DNA from 4 places in the Planococcus lenghuensis genome. Region 2 is predicted to be linked to each of the others. Evidence: riboswitches for the same ligand, from Rfam matches in the RefSeq annotation. Region 2 holds a riboswitch; each other region holds the start of a gene.
What was found. Region 2 has a riboswitch for S-adenosylmethionine ahead of metK (methionine adenosyltransferase). Riboswitches for the same ligand answer to the same signal wherever they lie in the genome.

Region 1 (3,127 bases), 1.8 Mb from region 2:
CCTGGAATGATTTTCGTGAAATTCTCGAGCGCCGACTGAATCGCATCGTTTTCGATATACTCGAGGGGCTGATCCGGTGCGTAGGCGGACAAATCAATGCCGGTCCAGCCGCCGAACAAGGCGAGTGCGCCTTCGTGGCTGATGTGCTTTTTATAGTCGTTGAATTTCTCATGTGCTTCTTCCTCTGTTCTTCCGACGATCGGTGTCAGCAGGCTGAGAATCTTGACATCCTCTTTGTTCCGCCCCGCTTTTTCCGCTTCTGCCCGTATTTTTTGGACAGACCCTTTGGCTGCTTCGATATTGGGCGGACCGATAAAGACGCATTCGGCGTGTTTCCCGGCAAACGCCACGCCCTTTTTGGAAGCACCTGCCTGATAAAGGACAGGCGTGCGCTGTGGGGAAGGTTCCGTCAAGTGAGCACCCGGAACTTTATAATAATACCCTTCGTGGCCGATATCATGGACCTTTGAAGGATCCGTGTAGACGCCATTCGCTTTATCGAGGATGACCGCATCGTCCTCCCAGCTGCCTTCCCATAATTTATAGGCGACTTGAAGGTATTCTTCTGCAATGTCATAGCGCTCGTCATGCTTGATCTGATCTTCTTTACCGATGTTAACGGCTGCACTTTTCAAGTAAGAAGTGACGATGTTCCAGCCGACACGGCCGTTCGTTAGGTGATCGAGTGTCGACATGCGGCGGGCGAACGTGTAAGGGTGTTCGTGTGTGACCGAAGCCGTTACACCGAACCCTAAATGCTTAGTCACAGCTGACATGAGCGGCACGACCAACAGTGGATCGTTGACAGGTGATTGGGCGCCTTGCCGGACCGCAGCATCACGGGATCCGTCATAGACATCGTAAGTGCCAAGGACATCCGCTAGGAAAACGGCATCGAAATTGCCTTTCTCCAGCAGCTTCGCCAATTCAATCCAGTATTCACTGTCTTTATATTTATGAGATTCGTCCTCCGGATGTGTCCACAGTCCGGGCGATTGGTGTCCCGCGCAATTCATATCGAATGCGTTCAAGTAGATCCGTTTATTGGTCATGTATGATTCCTCCTTTTGCTCGTATGTGCTATCGCAGGCTTTCCTGCTGTTTACCGATGATTTTCACAAAATAGGCGAGCTGCTTCGTGAGCCGCTGCCGGACGTCATCTTCCAGGATCGGCTGCGCCGGGTTCGACTTGTCGATTTGGCTGTCCACCAGATAAACGCCTTTCAGGTTTTGCCCTTTCAATGTGGCGAGCAGCGGTTTCAGCGAATATTCGAGCGCAAGCAGGTGATTCGGACTGCCGCCGGTCATCAATGGCAGGACTGGTGTATCCTGCAGCGCGTCCTGCGGCAGCAGGTCAAGCAAGGCTTTCAGGACGCCGGAATAAGCTGCCTTATAGACGGGGGAACCGACAATTACGCCACTCGCGTCATGGATCAACGTGCTGATTTCCGCAATGGCCGGGCTGTCGAACCTGCCGGTGAATAAATCCTCCTGGGGCACATCCCGGACTGATAAATGGGTGACGGAAAAGCCTTCCTGTTGGAGCAGTGAACCTAAATAATGCAGAACGGTTTCCGACCGTGAAGATTCGGACGGACTCCCGGATAATATGACGATTTCACTCATGTTCATCTTCCTTTCTTTAGTGGGCTGAAAAATAAAAGCCCTCTTTTTCTCCGGTTAAGAGAAAAAGAGGGCAGTGGGTCGCATTATGCTGCTCTTATCTCTCAAGAATAAATCTTGCTGGAAGTAGCACCTTTCTGACGATGTCAGAGGTTGCTGAAGCGTCAACGGGCCAGTCCCTCGGCTTCTCTCGATAAGAAATTATTAAATTTAAAACCTATCATAATGCTAGGAATTGAAGATGTCAACACTTAGTTTATAATTTTCTGAACAGTTAATCGGAAAGCCGTATCCGGCCGGTCAAAATAAATCCAGTTTGGCAATTCGCTGCATCGCTTCTGCGATCCGGTCTTCATCCACAAGGAGGCCGACCCGGACGTAGCCTTCGCCGCCCGTTCCAAACCCGCTGCCAGCCGCTACCGCGACGTCGGCTTCTTTCAATAACCGGTCAGCGAATTGAACGCTCGTGAGCCCTTCCGGAACCGGGAGCCAGGCAAAGAAGGACCCTTTTGGTGCATCGAAATTCCAGCCGATGCGCGCACCTTCCCGCACGAGCGTTTTCCGGCGGCGGTCATACAATGCGACTAGTTCATCGACAGGTTCCTGACTGCCGCTCAATGCGGCTGCCGCTGCATGCTGAACCGCAGGGAACAGACTGACGAATAAATGATCCTGAATCAGATTGAGCGCTTCGATAAATTGCGCGTTACCGACCGCGAAGCCGACCCGCCAGCCGGCCATATTATACGTCTTCGACAGCGTGTACAATTCGACGCCGATGTCTTTGGCGCCTTCGGACTGCAGGAAGCTCGGCGGTTTAATGCCGTCAAAGCCGATTGCGCCATAAGCGAAATCGTGCACGACACCGATGTCGTGCTTCTTCGCGTATGCGACTGTGTCATTAAAGAACGACTGGGTGGCAGTCGCGCCGGTCGGGTTGTTCGGATAATTGAGATACAGCAGCTTTGCCTGATCACTGATGGATTCAGGAACGGTGCTGTAGTCGGGAAGGAAATTATTTTCCCCGGTCAGCGGCATTGTTTCATATTGCACACCGGCGAGGGCGGTGCCCGACAGGTAATCCGGATAACCCGGATCCGGCAGCAGCATCAGCTCGCCTTCATTCATAAGGCATAGCGGAAGCTCGACCAGTCCGATCTTCGTGCCGAACAGGACAGCCACTTCGGTGGCGGGATCAATATCAACATCGTATTCCCGCTTATAAAAGGCAGCTGCTGTTTCTTTTAATTCATCGGTGCCGCGAAACGGGGAATATTTGTGCGATTGCGGATCCGCTGCTGCGTCCTGCAGCGCTTTTACGATATGAGGCGGTGTCGGCTGATCCGGATTGCCCTGTCCAAGGTTGATGACATCCCGTCCTTCTGCGACAGCCTGCCGGACGTCTTTCGTCAGCTTGGCGAAAAATTGGGTCGGCAATTGCTGCAGCCGGTTAGAAAATTCCATATTGCTAAACCTCCATTTGTCAGAAAAGTTGCATGTGTAC
Region 2 (3,127 bases):
AAAAGATTTTTCGGACTTCGACATTCCCGAGGATTCACTGGAGCTGACCATCCGGGCTGTCCAGTCGGACCCGGCAGCCATGAACTTCCCGCTTCCGGCAGAACTGATTACGGAGATCGGACGGCGGGTCGCTTCCCTTCAAGTTCCGCAAGCAACATGAAAACACAAAAAAGACAGGCCCGAAAGCAAATTGCTTTCGGGCCTGTCTTTTATTTCAATTAAGCATTAACTTGTTCTTTCAACGCAGCGACTTTATTTGTCCGTTCCCATGGCAAGTCAACATCTGTGCGGCCGAAATGACCGTACGCAGCTGTCTGTTTGTAAATCGGGCGGCGCAGATCCAGCATCTTGATGATGCCGGCCGGGCGCAGATCGAAGTTCTGACGGACAAGTTCAATCAGCTTTTCTTCGCTTGCCGTGCCTGTGCCGAATGTATCGATGGAAATCGATACCGGGTGAGCCACACCGATTGCGTAAGCCAGCTGGACTTCACATTTGTCAGCGAGTCCGGCTGCCACAATATTTTTTGCTACATAGCGGGCGGCATAAGCAGCGGAACGGTCCACTTTTGTCGGATCCTTACCGGAGAACGCGCCTCCGCCATGACGTGCATAACCACCGTACGTATCCACAATGATTTTCCGGCCAGTAAGTCCGGCATCTCCTTGCGGTCCGCCGATCACAAAGCGGCCTGTCGGGTTGATGAAATACTTCGTTTCATCATCCAGCCATTTTGCAGGCACGACTTCATTAATGACATATTCTTTCAGATTGCGCTCAATCTGTTCAGATGTCACTTCCGGATGATGCTGTGTGGAAATAACGATTGTGTCAACGCGAACCGGTTTGCCATTTTCATCATATTCCACAGTTACCTGTGTTTTACCGTCTGGACGCAAGTATGGCAGAATTTCTTCCTTCCGTACTTCTGCAAGGCGGCGTGCCAATTGATGAGCCAAGCTGATCGGCAACGGCATCAATTCAGGTGTTTCATTCGTTGCATACCCGAACATGAGCCCCTGATCACCGGCGCCGATTGAATCGATTTCAGATTCCGTCATGCTGCCTTCACGCGCTTCAAGCGCTGTGTCAACACCTGCGGCAATATCGGCCGACTGTTCATCGATCGCTGTCAACACAGCGCTCGTTTCAGCATCGAAACCGTATTTTGCACGCGTGTAGCCGATATCCCGGACCGTCTGGCGGACCACTTTTGGAATATCCACATATGTGGATGTTGTAATTTCGCCTGCTACCAAAACCAGACCTGTTGTAACCGTTGTTTCACACGCAACCCGCGCGTTTGGATCTTCTGCCAGAATCGCATCGAGAATGGAATCCGAAATCTGATCGCAGATTTTATCCGGATGGCCTTCTGTCACCGACTCTGAGGTGAATAAACGTCTGTTTGCCAAATGAATTCCTCCTAAGACCTGATGCAAAGCACAGCTACTACTTATGCATTTGCACGTAATATACAGCAAATGAACCGGTACTCGTTTCCGTGTTCAGTCGGATCCCTTTAGGGATGACTTCAGCAGCTGAGGTATCTGCTTGTACACGAAGATTTAGAGGCATGCCAATAAAAAAATCCTTTCCAGTCGTTCGAGGAAAGGAAAGATAATCCGTAAGCGCCTTTCACTCTTATCGTCCAAGGCTTGTTCACCTTGCTTCAGGTTTGGCACCTTCGCCTCATTAGCCAGGTTGCCGGGTTTCGCAGGGCCTGTTCCCTCCACCAGCTCGGAATAAGAGTATCCGTTCAATTTTTCATCATACGGAAATGGCCAACCAATGTCAACGGTTTTCATCCAGCTTCCACTGAATTATTACACGGAAATTTAACCCTCAATTAGTATAGACTATTAGATATAATGTGTTATACTATTTCACATCAATAGCCGCTCGGCTGCCAGCCGACGCCATGGAAATATACATTCTCCCCGACTCGGGAATACTTGAAAAGGAAGGTACAAACTATGGTATCTGTGAACATCACGAACGAATTGAAGGATTTGCTGGATGGTCCCAATGTACATGTCCAACTATCAGTTCCGCAGCTTGTGGAACAGGCGACTTCCCGGGGGGAAGCATTATTAACCGCAGACGGAGCTATCAGTGCTGAAACCGGTAAGTATACCGGCCGGTCCCCAAAAGATAAATTCACCGTTGAAGAACCGTCAACCAAAGACCGCATTGACTGGGGAAGCGTGAACACACCGATTTCTCCTGAAAAGTTCGATACTCTCTATCAGAAAGTAATAGACCACCTCAGCAAGAAAGACGATTTATTCGTATTTAAAGGCTATGCCGGTGCCGACCCTGAATCGCGTCTGCCGATCCAGACGGTCAATGAATTCGCCTGGCACAATCTGTTTGCGCACCAGCTTTTCATCCGCCCGACGGCAGAAGAACTTAAGACACACGAAGCAGGATTCACTGTGATTTCGGCTCCGACATTTAAAGCAGACCCGGAAACAGACGGCACCAATTCCGAAACATTCATCATCGTTTCCTTTGAAAAACGAATCGTCTTGATCGGCGGCACGGAATATGCCGGAGAAATGAAAAAATCCATTTTCTCTGTCATGAACTTCCTACTGCCGCAGCAAGGTATCCTACCGATGCATTGCTCGGCCAATGTCGGTGAACACGGTGATGTTGCACTGTTCTTTGGTCTGTCAGGCACCGGCAAAACCACCCTTTCAGCTGATGCGGGTCGCCGGCTGATCGGGGATGATGAGCATGGTTGGTCAGATAACGGCGTCTTCAATATCGAAGGCGGCTGCTATGCAAAAACCATTAATTTATCCAAAGAAAATGAGCCGCAGATTTATGACGCAATCCGGTTCGGTTCAGTGCTCGAGAATGTCGTCGTTGATCCTGATACACGCGTCCCCGACTATGATGATGGTACGCTGACCGAAAATACCCGGGCTGCTTATCCGCTCCAGGCAATTGACAATATTGTCGATCCATCTGTAGCGGGCCACCCGAAAGCGATCATTTTCCTGACTGCCGACGCATTTGGTGTATTGCCTCCGATTTCCAAACTGACAAAAGAACAGGCGATGTACCATTTCCTGAGTGGCTATACATCGAAACTGGCAGGTACTGAGCGCGGTGTCAC
Region 3 (3,127 bases), 150 kb from region 2:
GATACGGACTCTTTCTTTGTTCCATGATATAGTAGAGATAAAGATAAACAGTTCAGGCTGACTGAGCTGATTGCCGGAAAGCGGGCGGGACAGCAAAATCAGAGGGGTTGAAAATCATGCCGAGGTGTGAGAACTGCGGCAGGAAATGGCCGTGGCGCGATGCTTTTATAAAATCCTGGTTTCTGATCAGTGGAAAGGCATGCCGGTATTGCGGCGTGAAGCAGTATGTTACACCATCCTCAAGACGCCGGATGGGATTTTTATCGATTATTCCGGTGGCTGTGCTGCTGCTGACAGAGTCGGTAATAGAAGTTAACCTATTAGACCATTTCTATATTGCAGCAGCAGTTGTCGTATTGATTGTTGCATTTCTGCCTTTTTCGATGGAATTGACAAGTGAAGAGCAGCCGTTATGGTGAGAAGTTATAACACACAAAAACGAGGAACAGGAGTCCTCGTTTTTGTGTGTTATTATTCAGTTATTCCACTTCCCGCAGAACTTTTTCAATCCCTGTTAAGCGCTCATTCAATTCACTGATCATTTGAGTCTGCTGCAGCTGAATGTCAGCATTCTCTTTATCAAGCTGGAGCCGTTCTTCGGCCCGCCGTTCTGTCCGGCGCACGAGCCGGACGACGTATACAATGACCGCCACCAGCAAAGCGAGCGGCAGAAGCGTGAACAGGAACATCGTGATGAGCGGGACTAACGGAACTAAACCTTCCATCGAAACACCCTTTCCGGATACTGTTTACTGGACATCTTTCAAAAACTTTTCAATCGTTGTCAATCGTCTGTTCAGACTCTGGAGCATCTCCAATTGTTGCGTCTGAGTTGCACTTTTTTCCTTATCGAGCTGAAGCCGTTCCTCTGATCTGCGTTCTGTCCGCTTTACCAGCCGGATAATATAAACAGCCGCCGCCACCGCGAGAATCAGCGGAATCAGCATAAAACCAATTGTCAGTAATGTGAAAATGAGATCTCCGGTGTTCATAACATTACTTTCCGTCATCCATTCAACTCCTTTGATCCGCAACTTTGGGCATGACGTCTTAATGATTTGCTATTCCCTTATGCAATTTACTCCTTTCGCTTAGCAGGGAGGCTGTCCCTGTGTTTTTCAATCACTTCTCCAGTCAACTGGAGATCGAACGGTTCAAGTTCATAGTACTTCATCGATTTCCCTGTATCGGAGACTTCATGGTACCCATTGATCAGTCCAGCTTCCTCCAATTTCTGCAGATGCAAGTAAAGGAGTGGACGGCTGATGCCAAGCTCACGGGAAAGCTGGCTGACATACTGCCGTTCGGCGTGAAGAATGGCGATGATCTTCAGCCGGTACGGATTTGATAAAGCCTCCAGCGTCTGCAGTAACTGACTTCCATTCATTATTTCTTTCATATGTAAGTATTTTATTACTGGTTAGAAGGAAATGCAAATGAATTTAGAAAATTATGTTATGTATCTGAAAAAGTTGCTTCTTAAGCTGTTTCCGGATAAAATAAAACGAATCATGAAACTACATACTGTATCACATCCTTATTAAGAGAGGCAGAGGGACTGGCCCAATGACGCCCGGCAACCGCTATTTTTTAAATAGCATGGTGCCAAATCCTGCGGAACATGAAAGTTCTGAGTGATAAGGAAGAGCTGACATCAGATGAAACTCTTCCTTTTTGACAGGGAAGAGTTTTCATTTTGTTGAAAAAGGGGGAGAAAAAATGAAATTGAATAAAGCTGAACGCATTAAACGCACCCGGGTTCCGGTGACCGATCCGGCACTCGGCGATCGGTTGCCGCCGGGCCAGGTATTAACAGAGCGGTTCCCGGTCCTCCATGAAGGTGACGTTCCGGAATATGATTTGAACACGTGGACGCTGAAAGTATGGGGACATGGCGGTGAGGAAATCATATTGTCGTATGAAGATATTCTCGGAATGCCACAGACGACAGTGACTCGGGATATTCACTGTGTAACGCGCTGGTCCCGTTTTGATAATACGTTTACGGGCGTGAAGTTTCAGGATTTGCTGAAGGAAATCGGCGTCACGCCGACCAGTGAATACCTCATGCTTCATGGCGATTACGATTATACAGCAAATGTGGCGCTGAGTGATTTGGACTGTGAGGATGTGCTGCTGGCACATTCACTCGACGGAGAACCATTGACGGCAAAGCATGGCTTCCCACTGCGGTTCGTCGTACCTCACCTCTATTTCTGGAAAAGTGTAAAGTGGATTCGCGGAATCGAATTTATTGGAGAAAATCAGCCTGGCTTTTGGGAACAGAACGGATTCCATATTAATGGAGATCCATTTAAAGAAGAACGGTTTTCAGGGGAAGATTTGGATATCCCGGAAGATGAATGGGAAAAGAAAGAATTTGACTGAATGAATAAGCCCAGCAGGTGACGATTTCTTGTTACCTGCCGGGCTTTTTTGCATTTTGCGGGAGCAACTTTTGCTGACAAAGAAGAATAGCGACGTGGAAAAGATTTATTAAGATAGGAAAAACGATTTTTTTAAACAAATCGTAAAAAGAAAGTTATTGTGTTCTTGCTTGGATTTTCCAATTTATCAATGAAAATAAGAAAGATTTCACATAGCAAACCTGCATAACAGCTTGGTTTCTTAATATAATGTAATATTATTCCATGTAAATTTTTCTCCTCTTTTATTTTCTATATTCTGAAAAATAATACAATAGACTAATTTAATTTGTCAGAAATAAGTGCTTTTAACCTATTTAAAAAACTCAGAATCTTTATATACTTGAAAACAGACAGTAAAAAACAACAGCAGCAACTCAGAGAGGAATGGACAATTTGATCAAAGTTTTATCGACAACAGCGTTAGTAACAGCATTAGCCGGAACTGCCGTATTCGCAGGAACAGCTGGGACAACTGATTCCGCAGCGGGGCAGCAGGAAGCAAAACCCAATTTAGAACTCGCTCATTATGTAGGAGCTTCTCCGGAACTTGCACAAAAAGCGAAAGAATTTGGTGTGGATGTATCCAAAGCAGATCCGGCTGAAAAAATCGCTAATCATGGTGCGAAGTTTGAACAGGCTGGCGATAACCACGTAGCTTATAAAGAAGCAACAGGCGATGTGCCGGTTCTTGTAATCTT
Region 4 (3,127 bases), 490 kb from region 2:
TCCTTCATTTCTCAGAGTCGCTTTTTCTGCTGTTTACTTCCCTTGTTCCCGTACTTTCAATTCTCTTCTCAATATCTTCCCGCTGATTTTTGTTTTTGGCAGCTCTTCCAGGACTTCAATTTCCCGGGGGGCGGCATGGGCTGATAATTTATAGCGGACAAATTTCCTGATCTCTTCTATCAATGCCGGTTCATCGGTATAGCCCTTGTTTAAAACAATGAACGCTTTGACAATTTCTCCTCTTATCGGATCCGGTTTCCCGATGACGCCAGCTTCCGCAACCGCTTCATGTTCAATCAGTTTACTCTCCACTTCGAATGGGCCGATTCGTTCTCCTGATGAGTTGATCATATCGTCGCTGCGTCCTTGGAAGAACACATAGCCCTCTTCATCCTGATACGCCAAATCACCCGAAAGATACCAGTCTCCAAACTGAAAATAAGAGTGGTACTTTTCTTTATTTTTCCAGACCTCTTTCATGATTGCCGGCCAAGGCGCTTTAATAGCCAAATGACCAATATTGCCAGCTTGTTGCTGCACCCCATCCTCGCTTAGAATGCCGACTTCTATCCCAGGAAAAGGTCGCCCCATGGAACCGGGCTTAATGACTTCTGAAGGGAAATTGACGATCAATTGGGCTCCAGTTTCAGTCATCCACCACGTATCGTGAATGCGCACGCCTAATGTATTGATACCCCAATGAATGACTTCGGGGTTTAATGGTTCCCCGACACTCAGAATATGGCGCAATGAAGTGAGGTCGTACTTCTTTCGCGTGTCATCGCCTTCTGCTTTAAGCATACGAAAAGCAGTTGGTGCACTATACCAAACAGTGACGCCTGCTTTTTCGATAACTGAGTACCAGGAGTCAGCATCGAATCTTCCGCCATTTACTACAATTGTCGAGCGGTTTAGCCAGGGGGCAAAAATCGCGTAAACGGTGCCGGTGACCCACCCGGGATGCGCGGTGCACCAGTAAATATCGTTTTCCTGAAGATCGAGCACCCACTTGCCGGTTTGGTATTGCTGAATCATTGCCCGGTGCGCATGGACAATCCCTTTCGGTTTACCGGTTGATCCACTTGTGTAGTGGATGTTGAGGCCATCCTCCAAGTCCACCCATTCTGTCGGCTGATCTTCAAGTCGCGTATTTCGCAATAGCTCATTTAGCGAGATTTCCCGGTTTCCGCAAAATTCAGGCTCTGCTGTGACTAAGATTTTTTTCAAAGAAGGCAAGTCGTTTTTCGGAACCCGTTTCGCCAGTTCCGCATCGGTGATGATGTATTTCCCGTCACAGTCAGCAATTCTGTCACGGACCGCTTCTTCCATGAATGCTTCAAATAGAGGACCGGCAATTGCTCCTATTTTCACCGCTGCAATCATAGCAATGTAGCACTCCGGATTTTTCGGCAGGAAGATAAAGACAATATCTCCTTTTTTGACACCTTCCTTCCTCAGTGCAGCTGCAAGAAGATCTGTTTTTTCCTTCATTTCAGCGAAAGTGAGTTTCACTTCTTCCTTCCCGTTTATATAATGCAGCGCAGTTTTTTCTCCATAGCCGTCTTCCACATGCCGATCTATGCATTCATATGCCATGTTAACTTTCCCCGTACGGTGCCAGCTGAATTGGCGTTCAACCTCTTTCCAAGAAAAATCGGGCAACACCGCCTCGTAATTTGCAATATTATTGTTATAAGTTCCTTTTTTTATGGGTTTTAATACTTCAATCGTCATTTTTGCTCTCCTCCTAAATCTTACTAAACCTAGCTGAATTCCTTTTTCTCTTAATAAAATGAAAAACCCCTCTTCTCGCATGAAGAGGGGTTCATTCCTCTTCTCATCTTCCAGTCAAATTCATGACTGTAGGAATTAGCACCTTTGCAAGGAATTCCTTGCAGGTTGCCGGGTTTCACAGGGCCTGATCCCTCCACCACTCTTGATAAGAAGTTGCTTTATTTAGTTTGGTAAGTAATTAACTACAAATGAATTTACGAACCACTCAATTTGCCGAAAGAAAAAATTTCCCGAGAGAAAGCTCCACACTGTCCCTCTTAATCTTTCATATCGTCCATAAAGGCCGACATCTTTACATGTCTACTTGAGGATATCAGGCTTCATAGGAAGTCAAACTCCTCCACTGCTTTTAATAAGTGTACTTAGTAACGACTATTAAAAATCAATTGCCAACCATGTCGAGATTTTAATATAGTCGCAAAATAAAGTCAACAATTTTTAAATGTAATGATTTATCGTATGTGCTTGGCGCAAAGGGGAGCGTCAAGAATTATGTGTAAATGGCTAATCCCCAATCCTGCAGATCCTATTAAGTTGTCGGCTGCTCTGTCTACTTGAACATGGCCACCAATTCAGCACGTGCTGAATGAAAGCCACGGTGGCAGCTGGTGGCGTGCTTCTGGTTATACGTCTCAAACCGGGACACCAGGAAACGGTCCAGGGAATCCTCATTCGGAAACTGCTCCTTGCGCCGGCTGTACTTCTTGATTTCCTTGTTAAACGATTCAATGAGATTCGTCGAATAGATACTCGGCCAGATGGCAGCCGGGAAATCGTAAAACGTAAGCAGGTGCCCATTGTCAGCGAGCGATCTGGTGACCCGCGGATAGGCGGTTTTCCATTTGGCAATGAACGCAGCCAAGGCGTCCGCTGCCTTCTCCCGGTCTTCAGACCGGTATACCGCCTTGTAGTCCTCGCAGATTTCCGCCCGGTCCTGGACGCGCACTTTATGAGCGATATTGCGGGAGACATGGACGTGGCATGCCTGGTACTTCGCATCCGGATAGACACTGGCGATACAGTCAGTGATACCTTTCAGTCCGTCCGTGACGAACAGGAGGATTTCTTCCGTTCCCCGTTCTTTCAGGTCCTGGAGGACCTCTTTCCAGACGTAGGCTGATTCCGTCGGTGCGATCGTATAGGCGAGCACTTCCTTCGAGCCATCTTCCCGGATGCCGATGGCCAGATAGACCGCTTCCTTGGAGACCGTGTCGCGTTTGAGTGCGATATAGGTGGCGTCCAGGTAGACGCATACATAGCGCGACGCCAGCTGACGCGCCTTGAAGGCCTCCACGTGTTCGCCGACTGCGCGCGCCATATTGGAGACGGTCTG

Region 1: linked by a shared signal. The riboswitch ahead of ssuE (NADPH-dependent FMN reductase) and the one ahead of metK (methionine adenosyltransferase) in region 2 are both predicted to bind S-adenosylmethionine.
Region 3: linked by a shared signal. The riboswitch ahead of B0X71_RS05590 (sulfite oxidase-like oxidoreductase) and the one ahead of metK (methionine adenosyltransferase) in region 2 are both predicted to bind S-adenosylmethionine.
Region 4: linked by a shared signal. The riboswitch ahead of acsA (acetate--CoA ligase) and the one ahead of metK (methionine adenosyltransferase) in region 2 are both predicted to bind S-adenosylmethionine.

The regions. Positions count from the first base shown of each region.
Region 1 covers NZ_CP019640.1:3,152,571-3,155,697, reverse strand. The annotation lists gene B0X71_RS15985 (LLM class flavin-dependent oxidoreductase) at 1-1,052, opposite strand, end outside; gene ssuE (NADPH-dependent FMN reductase) at 1,081-1,626, opposite strand; SAM riboswitch class I at 1,718-1,823, opposite strand; gene B0X71_RS15975 (pyridoxal phosphate-dependent aminotransferase) at 1,924-3,087, opposite strand.
Region 2 covers NZ_CP019640.1:1,236,399-1,239,525, reverse strand. The annotation lists gene B0X71_RS06415 (iron-containing alcohol dehydrogenase) at 1-160, shown strand, start outside; gene metK (methionine adenosyltransferase) at 219-1,415, opposite strand; SAM riboswitch class I at 1,642-1,752, opposite strand; gene pckA (phosphoenolpyruvate carboxykinase (ATP)) at 1,977-3,127, shown strand, end outside.
Region 3 covers NZ_CP019640.1:1,089,364-1,092,490, forward strand. The annotation lists gene B0X71_RS05570 (TIGR04104 family putative zinc finger protein) at 117-419, shown strand; gene B0X71_RS05575 (hypothetical protein) at 480-725, opposite strand; gene B0X71_RS05580 (hypothetical protein) at 750-1,010, opposite strand; gene B0X71_RS05585 (ArsR/SmtB family transcription factor) at 1,079-1,387, opposite strand; SAM riboswitch class I at 1,535-1,644, shown strand; gene B0X71_RS05590 (sulfite oxidase-like oxidoreductase) at 1,726-2,388, shown strand; gene B0X71_RS05595 (M6 family metalloprotease domain-containing protein) at 2,823-3,127, shown strand, end outside.
Region 4 covers NZ_CP019640.1:1,721,674-1,724,800, reverse strand. The annotation lists gene acsA (acetate--CoA ligase) at 34-1,734, opposite strand; SAM riboswitch class I at 1,835-1,946, opposite strand; gene B0X71_RS08805 (IS256 family transposase) at 2,345-3,127, opposite strand, start outside.